2 regions of the Silvanigrella paludirubra genome follow, and region 1 is predicted to be linked to the other one. Evidence: riboswitches for the same ligand, from Rfam matches in the RefSeq annotation. Region 1 holds a riboswitch; the other holds the start of a gene.
What was found. Region 1 has a riboswitch for cobalamin ahead of GCL60_RS06545 (TonB-dependent receptor plug domain-containing protein). Riboswitches for the same ligand answer to the same signal wherever they lie in the genome.

Region 1 (8,593 bases):
TCAACAGCAATAACGTAAATGTCTCGTCTAACAAATTGATATGTCCAACCACCCGGTGAAGAACCAAGATCAACTGCGGTCATCCCTTGCTTTAAACGTAATTCACGCTCACTCTCATTAAAAAAAACAAAAAAGGCCTCTTCAAGCTTTAATGTGGAACGACTTGGAGCTTCATTTGGAAATTTTAAACGAGGAATCCCCATAAACCATTGAGAAGCTTTTTTAGGGGCACATAGTGCAATATAACATGACTGACCTGTTAAAAATAAAAGGTGTAATCGCAAAGCACGCTGGTTCTTATCTCCAATTACATATCCATTTTTTCTTAGTTCAGAAAGCATTGGACTCGTAAATTTTTTACAAAAAGTGAGAACTTCTTTATGCTCATCCGTATCAAGAGCTTCTATAAAGAGATCATCTAAATATTTTTTTCCATTTAAAATGGATGAAAAATTTTCTTCAAATGCTTTAAATATAGGAATGGTTCTATTTTTTTCAGGAAGATCTGAATATAATTGAGATGTTAACAAAACTTGTCTTGCAAATAAAAGATCATTTAGCTGTAAATCATTCCATAACGTGACAATTTCTAGTGGATTATGAGCTTGAAAAAGCACATGTGCCGTATTTGTCTTTGCTTTTACAAAACCTTCAATGTTTTTAGCACTTGCGTATTCCATTATTTCAGATGCACAATCGTTTTCAAAACCAGCTCGACAATAGAATAGCAAGGATAAATTCATTTGTTTTTATTCTTTCTGTTAAAAAACAGGGGTTGGAAATTTAATTTCATCAACTCCCTTTATACCAAAATCAACTTCAATGCTATTTTTAGCATTCCTGCTTTGAGATACAGCACCCTTACCTTTTATACAAGTTGAATTCTTAGCATCTATAAGACAACTAAATAAATAGGATTTAGCTGCAAAGTTATAAGTAACAGCCCCCGCTACTGAGTTCACAGGCGTCTGTCTTGTTAAATCATTTACAGTAATACTTTCAGGAGAAGATAAATCAATCCAATAAGAAGAACTAATAACACTATTTTTCCAATCTTGATCATCCATTTTTTTTCGTTCCGTTACAAAAATGGAACTTTTATCTTCAGAAATTCCACCAATTTCATATTGCTGAATTCCATTTTCACCCCTATTTTTTGAAATGATTTCTTTTATTAAAGGACTTCCTTTATCTTTAATTGAAGATACGTCTATTAAAAATAAATTCATTTTAGCAACTTGAGAATTTGGGTATGGATTACAAGAAATAACCAATTTACTATTATCAATCACATTAATTTGTTTTGAAGCATTAAAACAATCAGAAACAACTTCTATTTTTTCTGCTGTTAGCAAGTCATCTGAAAGTTGATAAATAATGGGCTTTATATTTTTATATTTATAATTACCTACAGAAACAAGATAGACTTTTCCATTTGCATATAATAGGGATGTAACATTTGTTTCAGATTTTGATGGATTTTCAATATCTTGATTATCTAAATTTAATATTTGTCTATTTTTTATGATGGTATTTTGTAAGGACATATCTGTTTTTATGATTTCACCTCTATCATATCCAATTCCAACTATATTATTATTTACGGAAATAATATTATGTAAATTCATTGGAAATTCAGTATGCTCAACACCTGAATTATTATATATTGAAGAAATATAAGTAACACGAGTCAGTTTATTACCAGAAAAACGTTCAGCAAAATAAATACCTTGAATTTTATTTAAACTATCATATTTTTGAAAAACAATAGAATCACCGCTAGCAGGTCGCGATAAAATAAGAGTTGTTTTGTTTGTAGAAAAATCAAAACTATATAAATTACTAAATTCTCGCCATTTATTTGTTACTAAATAAGAATTTGAATCTGATATTTTAAATTCAGGATTTTTATTACTTTTTTTTCCACAACCTATAAATAATGTTGTCAATAATAATGGGAAACTAATAATCAATTTTTTTATTTTCATCCTAAAATTCGCCTATTAAAGAAATATAAAATCTACGACCCGGAGGTGGATATCCAATATAACCGTTAGTCTGCATTTGTTGAATAAAACCTGTAGAATTTGATACAGAAGAATATGTTTCATCTAAAATATTATAAATATCAAATGAAATGGTATAATTTTGAGAATTTAATTTATTTGAAAGAGTGTATGAAATACCAGCATTATATAGTGGAGGGACATCCATTTCATTTATATTTGCATAATCCAAATAAAAAGGGCTTTGCCAATTCATATTAAAATAAGCCCCAAATAGAGCTTGATAGCCTATAACATGACCAAGCAAAATGTTTTCAACATTTGTCCCCGTATTGATATAGTGCTTAGCGCTCCTTGGAACAAAGGATTCTTCATTTTCTAAAATCATTTTTGAAATTAAATATTGATAAGAAAAATATACTTTCCAAAAATCAAAAATATAATAGTCGGAATTTAAATAAAATCCATCTCTATAACCATTTTCAATATTTTGATACTGAAATGTATTTGAACTTGTCTGTTGCAAGAAAATTAAATTATTATCATTAGCATGAAAGTAACCAATTTCTCCAAATAAAGTTCGAAAACCTGTTTCAAATTTTTTACTACTCTCAGGTAACAAATTAATATTTGGCAATAATCCTTCAGGTGCACCATAAAACTCATTTAAATAAGGTCTTCTCATACTTAAAGTATAACGCATAAAATGAATTAAAAAATCATATTTATTTTGCAATGAGAAAGTATATCCATATATTGATTTTTCTTGTTCCTGAAATTTATTATTACAGGTATTTGAAGCACCTGGGTAATTACAATCCATATTTGAATTTGCTTGAGAGAATGAAACCCAAGCATTCATATTTGCAGAAAGTGAATATTTATTTGTAACAGCAATGACTATAGATTCAAATAAAGACAATCTAAAATCATTTCTATTTGCATTAACGCTACTCTTATAATCATCACTTAAATTAGATGGAACTAGAGTTTTTGTTTTTTGATTTGCTTGTAATAATTCAATTGAAATACCAGATTGTTCTTGTGCTAAAATAAATGAGGGTAATAAAAACCATGATTTTAGTTGTAAAGTATAATTTTCTGAATGATTTGCTTGAGCTGCAAAACCGCTCTGAATATTTTGTGTATCTGATGTATTATAAAGAATACCTAATTGATTTCCCCATTGTAATCCACTATCACTAAAAAGTTTTTGAGTATTTAATGTTGAAATTAAAATATTCTTTTTAGTTCTTGAAATTGAAAAACTTCCAATTTCTCCAGGATTTCCTTTGTTCTGATTTCCAAAAACTGTGTCAAATTTTATTTTCCCTAAACTTTGATTAAAGGTACTTAGACCAAAACTTGCAGCAAATTTTTTAAAATCATTATTTTGAAGAGATTCAAAGTACCCTTGATTCGGATTTAAAACAGAATTACTGGAATTAAATATAGGGTAATCTTCTTTGCTACTTGTATATTCAGAAGTCATAAATATTTCAAAATTTTTACGAGGTTTTAAGGAATAAACCCCAGATATTTGATTATAATGATATGAGCCAATTTTTTCTGTTACCTTAAATGCATTTACATTGTTTTCTTGATCATAAGTAAAGCAATCAATACGCCTACAACTTTGAATGTCTATATCTCCACTAATTCCCATAGAACTTAGCCAAAATGGAGGAGAATCCGGGTAAACATTTAATAAACCAATATTGGACAATGGCAATAACGAGACATTTTGTTCACTACTTCCTGCACCTGTTAGTGGAATTCCGTTAAAATAATAAGATGGTTCAAAAGCTCTCGCTCCTCTTAAACGAATTCTTAATGCACCGGCCTCACCACCAAAATGCTCCACCTGGGCTGATGTTATTTTATCAGCAAGATCTGAAAAACTTTTTGGAGCAGGAGAACTGCCTGGAGTCATTTTAGAGGAAATGGTTTCTTGATTTATATTTCCTAACGAAGGATCATGAAGGATTTCAACAGATTTATTAAATTTATTTTCTGAGTTTGACTGTTTCTTTATTGTTTCATTTTCTGGAATAACAATAATTGGTATGCTTTTTTGTGCAAATGCATTAACTGAAAATAAAACAAAAGCAAACACAAAAATTGGGCGCATAAATATATTCTTTTTTTACAGGAGATCCCCACGGATCTTTATCTATAAACGTCTACAAAGGACGTATGATGGCAGGTCTTCGGACTTAAAAGCTTTTCTTAAAAATAAGTTTTTCTACTTTCTGCGGCTTCCCAGTTTCCCAGTGCCATAATGCAAATTTCGTTCTTTAACACCGCTGCGGGACAGTTTTAGACTTTCACTAAATTCCCTTTTAATTTGTACAATTTTATTTTGATTTGATTCTTTATAAAATTTACAAAACCATCAACAATAAACATTTGTCATAAGAAAGGAATCATGTCAAATTCTATCAAAAGTATAAAAACAATTTTGACAAGTTAAACATTTTGAAATTAATATATTTATTGATAACCATTTTAAAGATTAAGGCATTAAAAATGTACCTAAAAAAAATTTTATTTATACTTATTTTTTTTAACTTTAAATTAATCGCTTTTGCAAAAAATGAAAGCTTATATATCGTCCGCGGTGATGGAGAATATCCACCCAATGAATTTACAGAAAACTCAAAAGTTATTGGAGTTCATGTAGATTTAATTCAAGCGGTCTTAAAAAAATTAAATTGGACTTATAAATATGAAAGTTATCCTTGGTCAAGAGCCCAACTTATGGCAGAAAAAGGGGATGTTGATGCCATTAGTTATATTGCACCAAATCCAGAACGTAATAAATACTTATGGTTTGAAAATTCTTTATTATCACAAAGTAATTTCTATTTTTGGATTTTAGCAAAAAATAAAGATAAAATATTTTACGATGGTGATATTAATAAATTTGCGCAAAGTATTTCCTCATTAGGATTAATTAAAGGATTTTATTATCAAGATATAATCACAAAAAGCTCATTTAATCTTGAATATAGTAACAATGAAAGTACTACATTACAAAAAATGCTAAAAGAACGCATGCCTGTTTATTTTGGAGAATATTATACATTTGATATTCTTTTGAAAAAAGAAAAAATGAGAAAATATTTTATTCATTTAAAACCAAGTATCTATGTATCAAGAAATTATATCGCTTTTTCTAAAAAACTAAATAAGAGTAAAGAGGAACAGCAATTAGCTCAAAATAGAGCTATTTCATTTAGCAATGAATTAAATAATTTTAAAAAAACCCCAGAATATAATCTAATTTTAAAAAAATATAACGCCGAAGAATAATAATTATTTTACAAATTAAATATTTAATTATTAAAATGCATTAAGTATTCATAATTTTTTTTCTGATTATTATTACTTGAACATGTTGGTAAAACAAAAGATGATGAACAAGGATTATCTCTTTTAACAGACCACATATGAAGCCCGCCTATATTAAATTGATTTGCAAACGTTTTTAATTTATCTGCATCATGAAGAGAAAAATTTTCTGTCGTTACATCATTTAGACCAATCATTGGCGTTATTGCTATCATTTGCCAAATGTCGTAATCTGAATAATTTGAATATTGAATTTTTAGAAATGAAAATAAATTATTCGCTGCTTGTATTGCATAGTCTGCCATATTTTGATTATAAGAATAACCATAATCCATAGCCATAATATTAACTATAAAATGAATTCCCTCTGACTTAGCAGCTTTAATTAACCACTCACCTTCTGCTGTTAAACCTTCAGGCATGGTAGCTAAGGTAAATGTTATTTTTGTTTCTGAATGATTTATCTGAAATTTTTTTATAACTTTTAACATTTTTGCGATTGACTTAAAATCAGATTGAAAGCTGCCCTCAATATCAAAATCCAATCCATTAGGGTGATAAACCAGATATATATTTTCATATATATCTAATAATTCATTAATTTCGCATGTAAAAGCCAAATTTAATCCATTTGCACCACCTAATGAAATAGAATATTTTTTATTATTTTCTGTTAATTTATCTGTAAGAAATTTTCCCCACCCAGAATCTACAGACATGGCTGAAATTCCAGCCCACCCAGCTTTACATTTTCCTTCTATAGATTGGAGGAATGCTAAAACAAATTCATCTGTACTTGTTTCATTTGCTATTGGAACAAGATCTAACGGCCTTCCGTTTGGATAGTTCTGCCAATCATTCCAAATAGCTCCAACTGTAATATCATCATATGGTGTCATTTTTATTTTTGGATTTAATATATTTGCTAAAGCAATACTTTCTAAAAAAATAAAATTTAATAATAATAAGTAATATTTGAAATAATTTAAGCTCATTTATATCTCCATATTTAAAATTTAGGAAATTTATATAGAGTGTAAATTATATTTAAGATGAAATTTTATTTTTTATTTTTGTCAAAATATTGATATGAAATTTTTCCAAATTATTTTTTAGTTTATTTAAAAAAACGAATGATTTGGCGAACTGCACCAGGTATAATAGAAGTTGTTTTAGTAACTCTTTTTAAGAGTTTATGGTTTGACTTTTTCTTATTTATAGAATTTTTTAAAGAAGTTTGAGACAAACGTGCTTCTGCGTCTTGAACTCCTTCAATACGTTCCCAGTTTTCACTTCCTCTTGATTGAGACTTTAAATAAACAGAATGAAAGTCATAATGATTATGTTCTTTCATATAACACCTCTTTTCTAAAATAGTTACTTTCAAATCAAAATCGATTTGGAAAGTCATCGACTTAAATTATATTTATATTTGCAACTTTCATAGATACAGAATTGCCTATATAGAAAAAACTGTACCTATGTTTTTTTTGAAACTGTACTGGTAATTATGACACAATAATGCTACAAAAATTAAATACATTTAATTTATATTTTTTATTTAAGTGTTTGTAAGGGTAGAAATCAATGGCTGGTTTTAGAAAAATTTATATTGATAGTTCAAGTGATAAAACATATTCAGATCAAATAGTAGAACAATATATTAGAGCTATTCAAACCGGTACACTTTTAGTTGGCGCCAAATTACCAAGCATACGTGATTTATCATTGACATTAAAAATTAATAAAATAGGTGTCATAACAGCTTATAATAAACTTTGTGATGGTGGCTACATTAAGGCAAAAGCTGGGAGTGGTTATTATGTTATTTACAAGCCACAAAAAAAATATGAACGCATTTCTGATAAAACCGTTACTGCTTTAAACCAAGATCCACAAATATCAGCTCAAGACTTTTCGTATCAACCTCTTTTTTATTATTCCAATGAAAGCATTACGAATTTAGGTGGAAATGATATTCCTAAAAACTTAGGAATAATGGAAGACCTGAGGGGGATAACAAGAACTATTTTTTCTAATAATTCAATAATTTATCAATATCCTAATAGACAAGGATATCTCCCATTAAGAGAGTTTATTGCCTTTGAACTTGAAAACAAAGGAATGCCTATATTTAATGCCGAACAAGTTTTAATATGCAATGGCGCAATACAAGCACTAAATATTGTTCTTAACACATATTTATCTCCTAATGATTATATTGTCATTGAAGCACCAAACTATGAATTTTATTTTTCATCTTTCATATTAAAAAAGTATAAACATATATATTTAGAAAGAACACCTGAAAAAATTAATTTATGCGAAGCTATTAAGTCTGAAATTAAAAATAAAAAACCAAAAATATTTATATTATATTCAAATTGCCATAATCCAACATCAGGTATTTTAAGTTCTGTTGAAAGACATGAAATTATAAATTTAGCAAAAGAAGTTAATGCAATTATAATAGAAATGGATATTTATAAAGGGCTCAATTATGATGATTTTGTGCCACCATATCTTTCAGCAATGGATGGATTCAATCATACAATATATATTTCAAGCTATTCTAAAATATTTGCCCCAGGAGTACGGATTGGATATTTGGCATCAAATAATGAAAAAATTCAAAGATTAATTCTTATGAAAACCTATCATGAAATTACTACTTCTTTAATTGACCAGCAAATTGTTTATGAAATGTGTATAAGAGGGATTTTAAAAAAACATATTCATAAGTTAAAGGATAGCTACAGGTCAAAAAGAGATACTCTTATTTCTATGCTAAAAAAGACTTCTCCTCAAGGATCAAAATGGAATCACCCAGAAGCAGGAATGCATTTATGGTTTGAATTTCCTCAAGGGGAAGATTTAAAAGTTATTGAAGAAAGATCATTCGAGAAAAAAATTGCAATTGCACCTGGATATTATTTTTTCCCTAACAAAATAAATTGCAATTTTATGCGTATTAATTTTGCTAATCTTGAACCCGTTCAAACTTATAATTCATTAGAAACAATTTTTACGATATGGAGAAATGCTTCTTCAAGAAAATGGATACAAAAAAAATGATTGATATATTATCGCAAAAAGCAACAATTGGTTTTTATTTTCATATTCCTTTTTGCCCACATATTTGCCCTTATTGTGACTTTATAAAAACATCAAAATTCACCAAAAAAGATATTATTGAATATTTTAATGAACTAAAAATTCAACTTAAATTTTTC
Region 2 (8,593 bases), 220 kb from region 1:
AAAAATTGTTATGGAAGCTTCAGACGCCACTGGCGAAAGAGCTTACCCTCTCCCAATTTGGGATGAAGTTGCTGACGATACAAAAGGTTCCATTTCTGACCTAGCCAACATAGGTAACACAAGAGGCTCTGCTGGCAGTATGGTTGCTGCCGCATTTTTAAATGAATTTGTAAATGATATTCCCTTTGTTCACATAGATATCGCTGGTGTTGCAAATGATAATCAATCTATTGGTTATCCTAAAAAACAAAGCGCTGGATATGGTGTACAACTTGTAACAGAAATTGCTAAAATATTATCAAAATAATTAAATTTAAACTTAAATATATCTATATAATTAATTATATAGATATATTTAAGCAATTTTTATATTTTAAAATTACTTTTAAAACTTCAACTTTTAAAAGAATAAGTTTTTTCTTTATCAATTTTTTTCCTATAAAATCAAATAAAATTCAATATTTCAAAAATATATAATACGGCATATTAATTGCTTACAAATTTTTACTTATAAAATTTTATGTTTTATAAGCAAAAATATCAAACAATAATTATGGAAGATTATATGGAAATAAATTTAGGAAATTATAATTTCATAGGAATATATAAAAAAGATATAAATACATTCTTTAATCTTTTTAAAGATAATTTAATTTTTGAAGACTTATGCAAAGAATCAATAGACAAAATTTTAGAACTTGAAAGTCAAGCTAATAAAATTAAAAATGAATTTTCTCAATTCATTCAAAAAAGCAGAAAAGAACTAGAAAACGACAACAAAACAGAAAATTTAAATAAAATAAAATTAAGCATTCAAAACTACAATAAATATCACTTTGAATATTTAAAAAAACTAAAAGAAAATGATTTATTTAAAAATTGGGAGGAAAATTTTAATAATATTAACAAGTTTTTATTATCTCTTTTTTGGGAAAATGAAGACCCCGATATTTCTCAGGAATGTATAAATAATTCATTTATAAAATTCTTTTATTTCATGAAAAAAGAAATAAGAAATATTGATGAATTAAATTCAATCATAGTTTTTTTAATTTATTTTCAATTTAAATATTTTAATGAATTTCTGAATCAAGAATCTTTTCAAGATTTAAAAAAACACTGTGATATTCATGATGAAATTGAAGAAAAAAAATTGGAAAAAATAAATATAATCATTTCTATTCTTAATTCTATAGAATCTGCTATTACAAATCAAATTAAACACCTAGAAAACTCTAAAAAACAGGCTGTAAAAAATCTTTCAAAAATAGTTTTAACAAAAATTAAATATAAAATCAAAGCAAATAACCAAGAAACAAATATAAATCAATTAACAAAAAACAAATTTTTTTTAGATAAATTAACAGAAAATTTAAACCCATTTTTCTCTGTAATATTTAATAATGGATTTTACGAAATAGAGAAAAAATGTAAATATATGCCAGAAAATTTAATTAATATTTCCATAAATGAATTAATTAACGATATTAATCATATTTTTATAAAAATATCAAAAAGTAGACAAGATACTTTAACATCAAGATTAAATACTGCAAGTGATTATTTTAGCCCCCAAATAGCTATTGCACAAAATTACATGAATAACCTAGACTTAGGCAACATAGATAAAGGAAGCCATATGGAAATTTATCTTTGTAATGAGCTTAAAAAATTAGACTTTTTTGATGTAAGTTTAAAATTGCCGCGCGGTATTAATACTGAAAATTATTACTATGAAATCAAATTAAAATCTCAAAAATCAAAATTAAATGATATTCATTTCTTTTATTCAAGCGATAAAGAGATGGTAAATTTTTATATTGATAAATTTGATCCAATATTTAATAATTTATTGCAGAAAAATTTAAGAAAATTAATCCCTAAAAGAAAACAAGATATTCAGACTTACCATAACAATATAAACAATCAAAAAAATTATTCTTTTCAAAATTTTTTAAACTATACAATTTCATTATATAAAAATTATTTTTCCATTAAAGAAAAAAAATATTTAAATAAAAAAACTAGCCATGGATTTCTATTTTTCAATGACTTTAAACAATTAATAGGAGAAGGAAGTAAATTAAGGGCGGATAAAATAAAATATATAAAAGAAATGGTATATAATCTGGAATCTAATAAAAACTTAATGCCTAATGAAATGTTTAATATTGTTCAACAAGCTTATAAAAAAATAGAAATAAGCTCAAAAAAACATAAACTAATTAATATAGAGAGTTTATTTAAAACTACTTTAAACCATCATTTAAAAACAACTCTTGAAAATATTAACAAATTTAAATCAACAATGAATTCATAAAAATAGATTTAATGAGATACTTGTACTATAAAAAAGCGCCCTTGCAAAAAATTTGCAAGGGCGCTTTTTGAGCAAAGAAGCAAAAGAGATTCTTAACGCTTGGAGAATTGGAAACGAGCACGAGCAGAACGTAAACCATATTTTTTACGCTCTTTGATGCGCGCATCACGAGTAATAAGACTAGAAGCCTTAAGAATAGAACGGAATTCTGGGTTCATGTTAAGAAGCGCATGAGTAATACCATGACGGATTGCTCCCGCTTGACCAGAAAGACCACCACCAACAACAGTAACGCGGATATCAACCTTACCTAAAGTTTGAGTAAGATTTAAAGGTTGCTCAACAACCATGCGTGAAGTTGGACGCTTGAAATAATCTTCAAGAGTGCGGTGATTGATTGTGATAGCACCTTTGCCATCTCTTACCAAATAAACACGAGCGATAGATGTTTTACGTTTACCTACGCCAGATACATATTTAACTGCCATTTTAGGCTCCCTCATTTAAATCGCTTATTAGTTTTTAAGTGTACGCTCTGGTAATGCTTCCGGATTTTGAGCAGTATGTGGATGCTCAGCGCCAGCATATACTTTAAGGTGACGGTAGCACTCATTACCCAAACGATTGTGTGGAAGCATTCCCTTAACAGCTAGCTCTAATAAACGCTCTGGTTGAGAAGCGCGAATTTCAGCAGCAGTTTGGGTTTTAAGACCGCCAAAAAAGCCTGTGTGACGGTGGTAAAGCTTAGTAAGCTCTTTATTTGAAGAAAGAACTACTTTCTCAGCATTAATAACAATAACGTTATCACCCATGTCCATATGAGGCGTGAAAGTTGGCTTGTGCTTGCCGCGCAGAACATAAGCAATTTGAGTTGCTAAACGTCCAAGAGTTTTACCTTCAGCATCAACAATAAACCATTTCTTCTGAATTTCAGAAGCTTTGGCAGAATAAGTTTTCATATTAGATCTCCACAAAACAAAGACAGAATTTATTAATAAATTCTTGTAGTTATAATTCATTCTCTGCGAGTATGCCCTGTTTCAAACTTTTTTAGCTATATGGGGCGTTTCACAACGCAAGTAACTAAAATTATTCAAAAACATAACTACTTATGCCACACATCCCAAAAGGCGTGGAGTTCCTGTAGAAGCAGTGACACAACCTAGCATTCAGAGTAGAATATAGTTCAGTAGCATTAGCCACTTAACAATAGCATTACTCCTTGCGCAAAAATTTGCCGCAGTTGGTGCTTTATAACGGGAAGTTTAGTCGTGGTCAACAGTGAAAATTTAAATAACTCAATAAATCATTCAGTGAAAGTCTCGCCTTACCTTTCTTGCCTGAATTTCATTGTAAAAGCGTCATACAATCTTATAGATGGAGGCGAATCCCAATTTATTGATTTCATTCATGCAAAATCCATAAAACCAGATGATTCCAATTTAAATTTAATTAGAAAATTAATTGAAGAATTCGATTTTTCCTTAGGAGTTCCTTTAGCAAGACAATATTTAAGTTATTTATTATTTAAAGATTTTAATGAAACTTACATGGAATTAAATAAAGAAATTAAATCTATTTTAATTTTAAATGCTAAAAAAGGGATTAATACTATAAATCAAATACCTTCTTCTACTGTTAAATGCTCTCGAGCTTTAATATTATTAGAACAAATAGAAAAAGATATAAATATTGATATTAATTTAGACTATGTTTTTGCTGAAGTAGAAAAAATTGCGTTATCTAATTTATCTTTAAACAAAGAAAATTTATTTGCACCACTTACTTTCTGGCAAGAAGATTCTATTAAATTTGGCTTTTATTCACTATTGAATAAGCTAGAAGCTCTATCTAATTCTTATTTTTATTTTTTAAATCTTAAAGATGAAAACTTTAAACTAAACTTACTTTCAATAAAAGAATCTATTTTAGATAATGATATAAATGATATTTATAATAAATCTATTTTTTTATCTAAATTAGTTAATTTAATAATAAAAAATCAAGTCAATCACAAAAATGAAATTAATTTTGAAAATAAATATTATGAAAATCTACTTTTTATTGAAAGATTATCCTATCAATTATCAAGAAAAAATGAATCCATAGAAAATATTAAATATTTAAAAGATAAATTACATAATCACATGGAAAATAATATCTGCTTAAATGAACTAATTGATGAAGAAATACACAACATAAATAATTCAATATCTAAAGATAATATAACTAGAGCTCGTTTAGAAATGCGTCTAAATGATACAGAGTACCCATTAAGTGTTGCCTATAGAGAATATATTAAATCTGCGCTTCAATATCTTGAAGAGTAGAAGTGTCTTCATAAAATTTTATACCTTTTGTTAACTCTACTTCAGAAAACATGGCACTTTGAAACAAATTCACATGATTCGCTTTACAAAGCTCTAGAACAGCCATAATGACAACAATCAATTCATATCTAGATAAGCAGTCCATAATTAGAACTTTTAAGGTTACATTTTCAAGTTCTTCTAATTTCTTTTTAATCATTTCCATTTTTTGTTGAATAGTAATTTTTTGAGCACGAACAATGACCTTGGGTGTGGATTGATTTGAAAACTTTAACAAAACACGTTCCAAAGAAATAATTAAATCAAAAGGATTTCCCTTGATTGGGTGCTCAAATGCTGAGATTTCTTCATCCCTTCTTTTATACTCCCCAGAAGGAAATATATCCTGTGCCGTTGCATTTAGGGATTGTAAAACTTCAGAAGCCTTTTTTAAGGCTTCAAATTCCATTAATTGTTCAATCAACACCTTACGAGGATCTTCTTCAGAAACCTGATCTAAAGACTCTGGTTCTAAATGAGAGTTATTTTGCAAAACAGGGACTAATAAATTTGCTTTGATTTCAATCAGCTGGGCTGCCATTGCTAAATATTCACCAGCAGTTAAGAAGTCGAGTTCAGGTACCTGCCTTAAAAAACTAAGGTATTGTTCCGTTATAATAAAAATTGGGATATTAAAGATATTCAACTCCTGCGCTTTAATTAAGTGCAGAAGAAGATCCAAAGGACCATCAAAGTTTTCTAATCTAAGGTGCATTGATCTCTACCAGTTGTAAAACGATTTCATCCGAGCAATCATTTTGCTACTAAATGATCGTAATTGAGGATTAAACCTCTGTCGACGAAGGTGTAAAGTCTTTTGAGGCATAGTAAATTATTTTTGTCGCAATTTAGAGTTTTAGTTGCACGATAATATTGCAAGTTACATGAATGAGGTGAATTCATTGCAAAAATATAAATTATTTTTAATTGGTATTGGTTTTTTTTGGATTTTCTCTTGGTGTATTTTCGGAAGTATTTTAGGTGCTGAAGTAAAACTCTTAAACTCAACAGCGGTTACACCCTCAGAATTTATGATCTGGCAAAGAACATTGTTACGTTCAGCGCATGCTCATATGAATTCTATGGGTATTACAACGATTTTAATTGGATTATCAATTCCACACATTAAAAATATGATTTCAGAAAAAAAAATAAAAATGATTATTTTAACAAATTTAGTATCTATTCCTATTTTTGGTTTTGGAATTATTTTAGAAGCTTTTTTTCCTGATATCACAGGAAAAATTTCTCTTATATCTGCTATTTCTGCAATTGGAGGAATATTTTATATTTTAACAATGGCTATATGGTCTTCCTTATTTATATTTTCAGCTATGAAAAAAAATGGATAAAATGAATAATATAAAAGAACATATTACAGATAATACATTTGAAAGAATTATTTTTATTACCAGGCTCAGTGCAATTGGAGATGTAATAATCTCAAGCCATACTATTGTAAAATTAATAATAAATGGTTACTTTCCCGTATTTATAACTTCACATAGCACAAAAGACATAGCTCTTCGAATAAATGGACTACAAGCTTTTATTTGTCATCAAAAAGGAAAAAAAAATTTATATTATTTTAAAGGTAATGAAGTTAATGAAAAAAGTTTTTTAGAAAATATAAATAGTTTAAAAACATTAAAAAAACATTTATATGTTGATTTACAAAAAACATCCCGAAGTAAGAGAGCTTTAAAATTCATTTCAAATGAACTTAATATTAAATTTGAAAAAAAATATTTTATATCCAAAATGACTTTATATCGTATTTTATTAGTGATTTTATCTTATTTTTCTTTTAAACAGAAAGTAAAAGATAATAAATTAAAATTTAATAGAATTCATGAAATCCAAGAAAAACTTATTAAAAATATTATATTAAAAGATAAAAATTCATATGAAAAATTAAATAAAAACCACATTATTTTACAAAATAATAATTCTTTTTTTAACAATAAATTCGATTATATAGCCATATTTCCTGGAGCTAGTGGGTTTATAAAAACATGGCCTAAAGAAAAGTTTCGCGAATTGATTCAAAAAATAGTAAATCAAACAAATTACCATATTATTATTTGTGGATTGACAAACGAAATTTACCTTGGAGAATATTTAGATTATCCTCAACAAACTAGAATTATAAATTTAGTAAACAAAACAACATTAGATCAAACTTTGAATATTATTTCCAATTCAAAATATATTGTTACAAACGACTCCTTTGCTGCTCATGGGGCCGATGTCTTCAAAATTCCTGCAAGTGTATTATTTGGTGCAACCTCACCTTTATTTGGTTTTGTTCCAATTTATGAAAAAATATCTATTGAATATATGAATTTATCTTGCAGCCCTTGTTCTAGACATGGAAAAGGATTTTGCCGATTTAAAAATCTAAAATGTCTTCAAGATATTGATACTTTAAATATATTTAATCATATCTTAAATTTAAAAACAAAAAATTAGTCTAATTTGCATAATGCTTTTTTTATAGATACTGTACCTATTCTTGTAGGGGAAGTCTGGTGAAAATCCAGCGCTGTGCCGCAACGGTAATCATTATTTTTTTTTATGAAAGCCCGATTACCTACAAGAATTCACTCTCGAGCAAGGGGTTACTCATGGACAGATCTCAAGATTTTCAAGAAAATATTGATCAATCGGAAACACGAATGATTAAATGTGTTTTTCCAGAAACCACAAATCATTACAATACATTATTTGGAGGAACCGCATTAAATTGGATGGATGAAGTTGCTTTTATTACAGCAACAAGATTCTCTCGAAAAAAAATGGTTACGGTTTCTTTAGATAAAACTGATTTTCAAAAACCAATTCCAGCAGGGTCATTTGCCGATATTCACGGAATTGTAACTCATGTTGGTAATAAAAGTTTAAAAGTTCAAGTTCAAATTTTTATTGAACATATGTATACGAAAAAAAGAGAATTAGCTGTTAGTGGTACGTTTTCAATGGTAGCTATCAATGAAAATGGCAAAACAACCCAAGTAATTTAATTTTATTATTTTCCAAACTTTTAGCTATTCCACTTTTTTTATTTTAAAGATTGAATCAAAAGAAAAATATTAATATAATAATTTGAACTTATATTCTTGTATCTTAAAAATAAAGAAGCAAAAAATGAGTCATACTAAATATGAATTTATGTCTGAATTATATAAAAATATTCTTGAAAGTAAATATTGTCTAGAATTAACAGAGCCTAATAAAAATAAAGTATACAAAGAAAATTTTCAAGATGCTATTTATCGTGTTGCTCATGAAGTAAACAAATACGATAAAAATAAATTTGCTGAAATGAAACAAAAATCAATACAATTTATTTCAAATAAAGATTTTAGCCCAGCAGGTGGAATATGGAGAGCCGCAGGAAATCCAAGTTCTAAAGTATCTTTTGTAAATTGCACTACACAGGCCCCTGTTAAAGATTCTATCGAAAATATTTTTGGAGAATCATTAATGAATTGGAGCCGTATTGCTTCCTATGGACAAGGGAATGGAATTGATATTTCTGGATTAAGACCAAGAGGGGCTAAAACGAATAATTGTGCTAAGTATAGTACCGGTGCTGTTAGCTTTCTTATAAATTATGATGCTTCAATGCAAGTGATTGGTGCAGAAAATCGCCGAGGAGCAACTAAACCAGATATATGGATTTATCATCCTGACAGTGAAGAATTTATTTCATGTAAATCAGATATTACTAAACTAACTTCTCAAAATATATCCCTAAAAATTGACTCCCATTTTATGAATTGTGTAGAAAAAAATAAAAATATTGAATTAAAATGGAAACGATTAAATAATGAGGTTTTTGTAGGAGAAAAGTTATTTGATAATGACTCGTCAGGCCCAAATATAGAAATAACGAAACAAA

Region 2: it holds a riboswitch for cobalamin, as region 1 does, so the genes downstream of both, GCL60_RS07505 (acyl-CoA thioesterase) here and GCL60_RS06545 (TonB-dependent receptor plug domain-containing protein) in region 1, are expected to answer to the same signal.

What each region holds. Positions count from the first base shown of each region.
Region 1 is NZ_WFLM01000002.1:556,743-565,335, forward strand. It holds gene rlmM (23S rRNA (cytidine(2498)-2'-O)-methyltransferase RlmM) at 1-743, opposite strand, end outside; gene GCL60_RS06540 (hypothetical protein) at 762-1,988, opposite strand; gene GCL60_RS06545 (TonB-dependent receptor plug domain-containing protein) at 1,990-4,137, opposite strand; cobalamin riboswitch at 4,191-4,418, opposite strand; gene GCL60_RS06550 (substrate-binding periplasmic protein) at 4,536-5,321, shown strand; gene GCL60_RS06555 (chitinase) at 5,345-6,355, opposite strand; gene GCL60_RS06560 (hypothetical protein) at 6,478-6,714, opposite strand; gene GCL60_RS06565 (aminotransferase-like domain-containing protein) at 6,948-8,435, shown strand; gene GCL60_RS06570 (coproporphyrinogen-III oxidase family protein) at 8,432-8,593, shown strand, end outside.
Region 2 is NZ_WFLM01000002.1:773,076-781,668, forward strand. It holds gene GCL60_RS07465 (leucyl aminopeptidase family protein) at 1-307, shown strand, start outside; gene GCL60_RS07470 (hypothetical protein) at 566-2,320, shown strand; gene rpsI (30S ribosomal protein S9) at 2,413-2,808, opposite strand; gene rplM (50S ribosomal protein L13) at 2,836-3,279, opposite strand; gene GCL60_RS07485 (hypothetical protein) at 3,592-4,650, shown strand; gene GCL60_RS07490 (segregation and condensation protein A) at 4,619-5,404, opposite strand; gene GCL60_RS07495 (hypothetical protein) at 5,592-6,041, shown strand; gene GCL60_RS07500 (glycosyltransferase family 9 protein) at 6,043-7,161, shown strand; adenosylcobalamin-variant (AdoCbl-variant) riboswitch at 7,195-7,292, shown strand; gene GCL60_RS07505 (acyl-CoA thioesterase) at 7,317-7,712, shown strand; gene GCL60_RS07510 (TSCPD domain-containing protein) at 7,837-8,593, shown strand, end outside.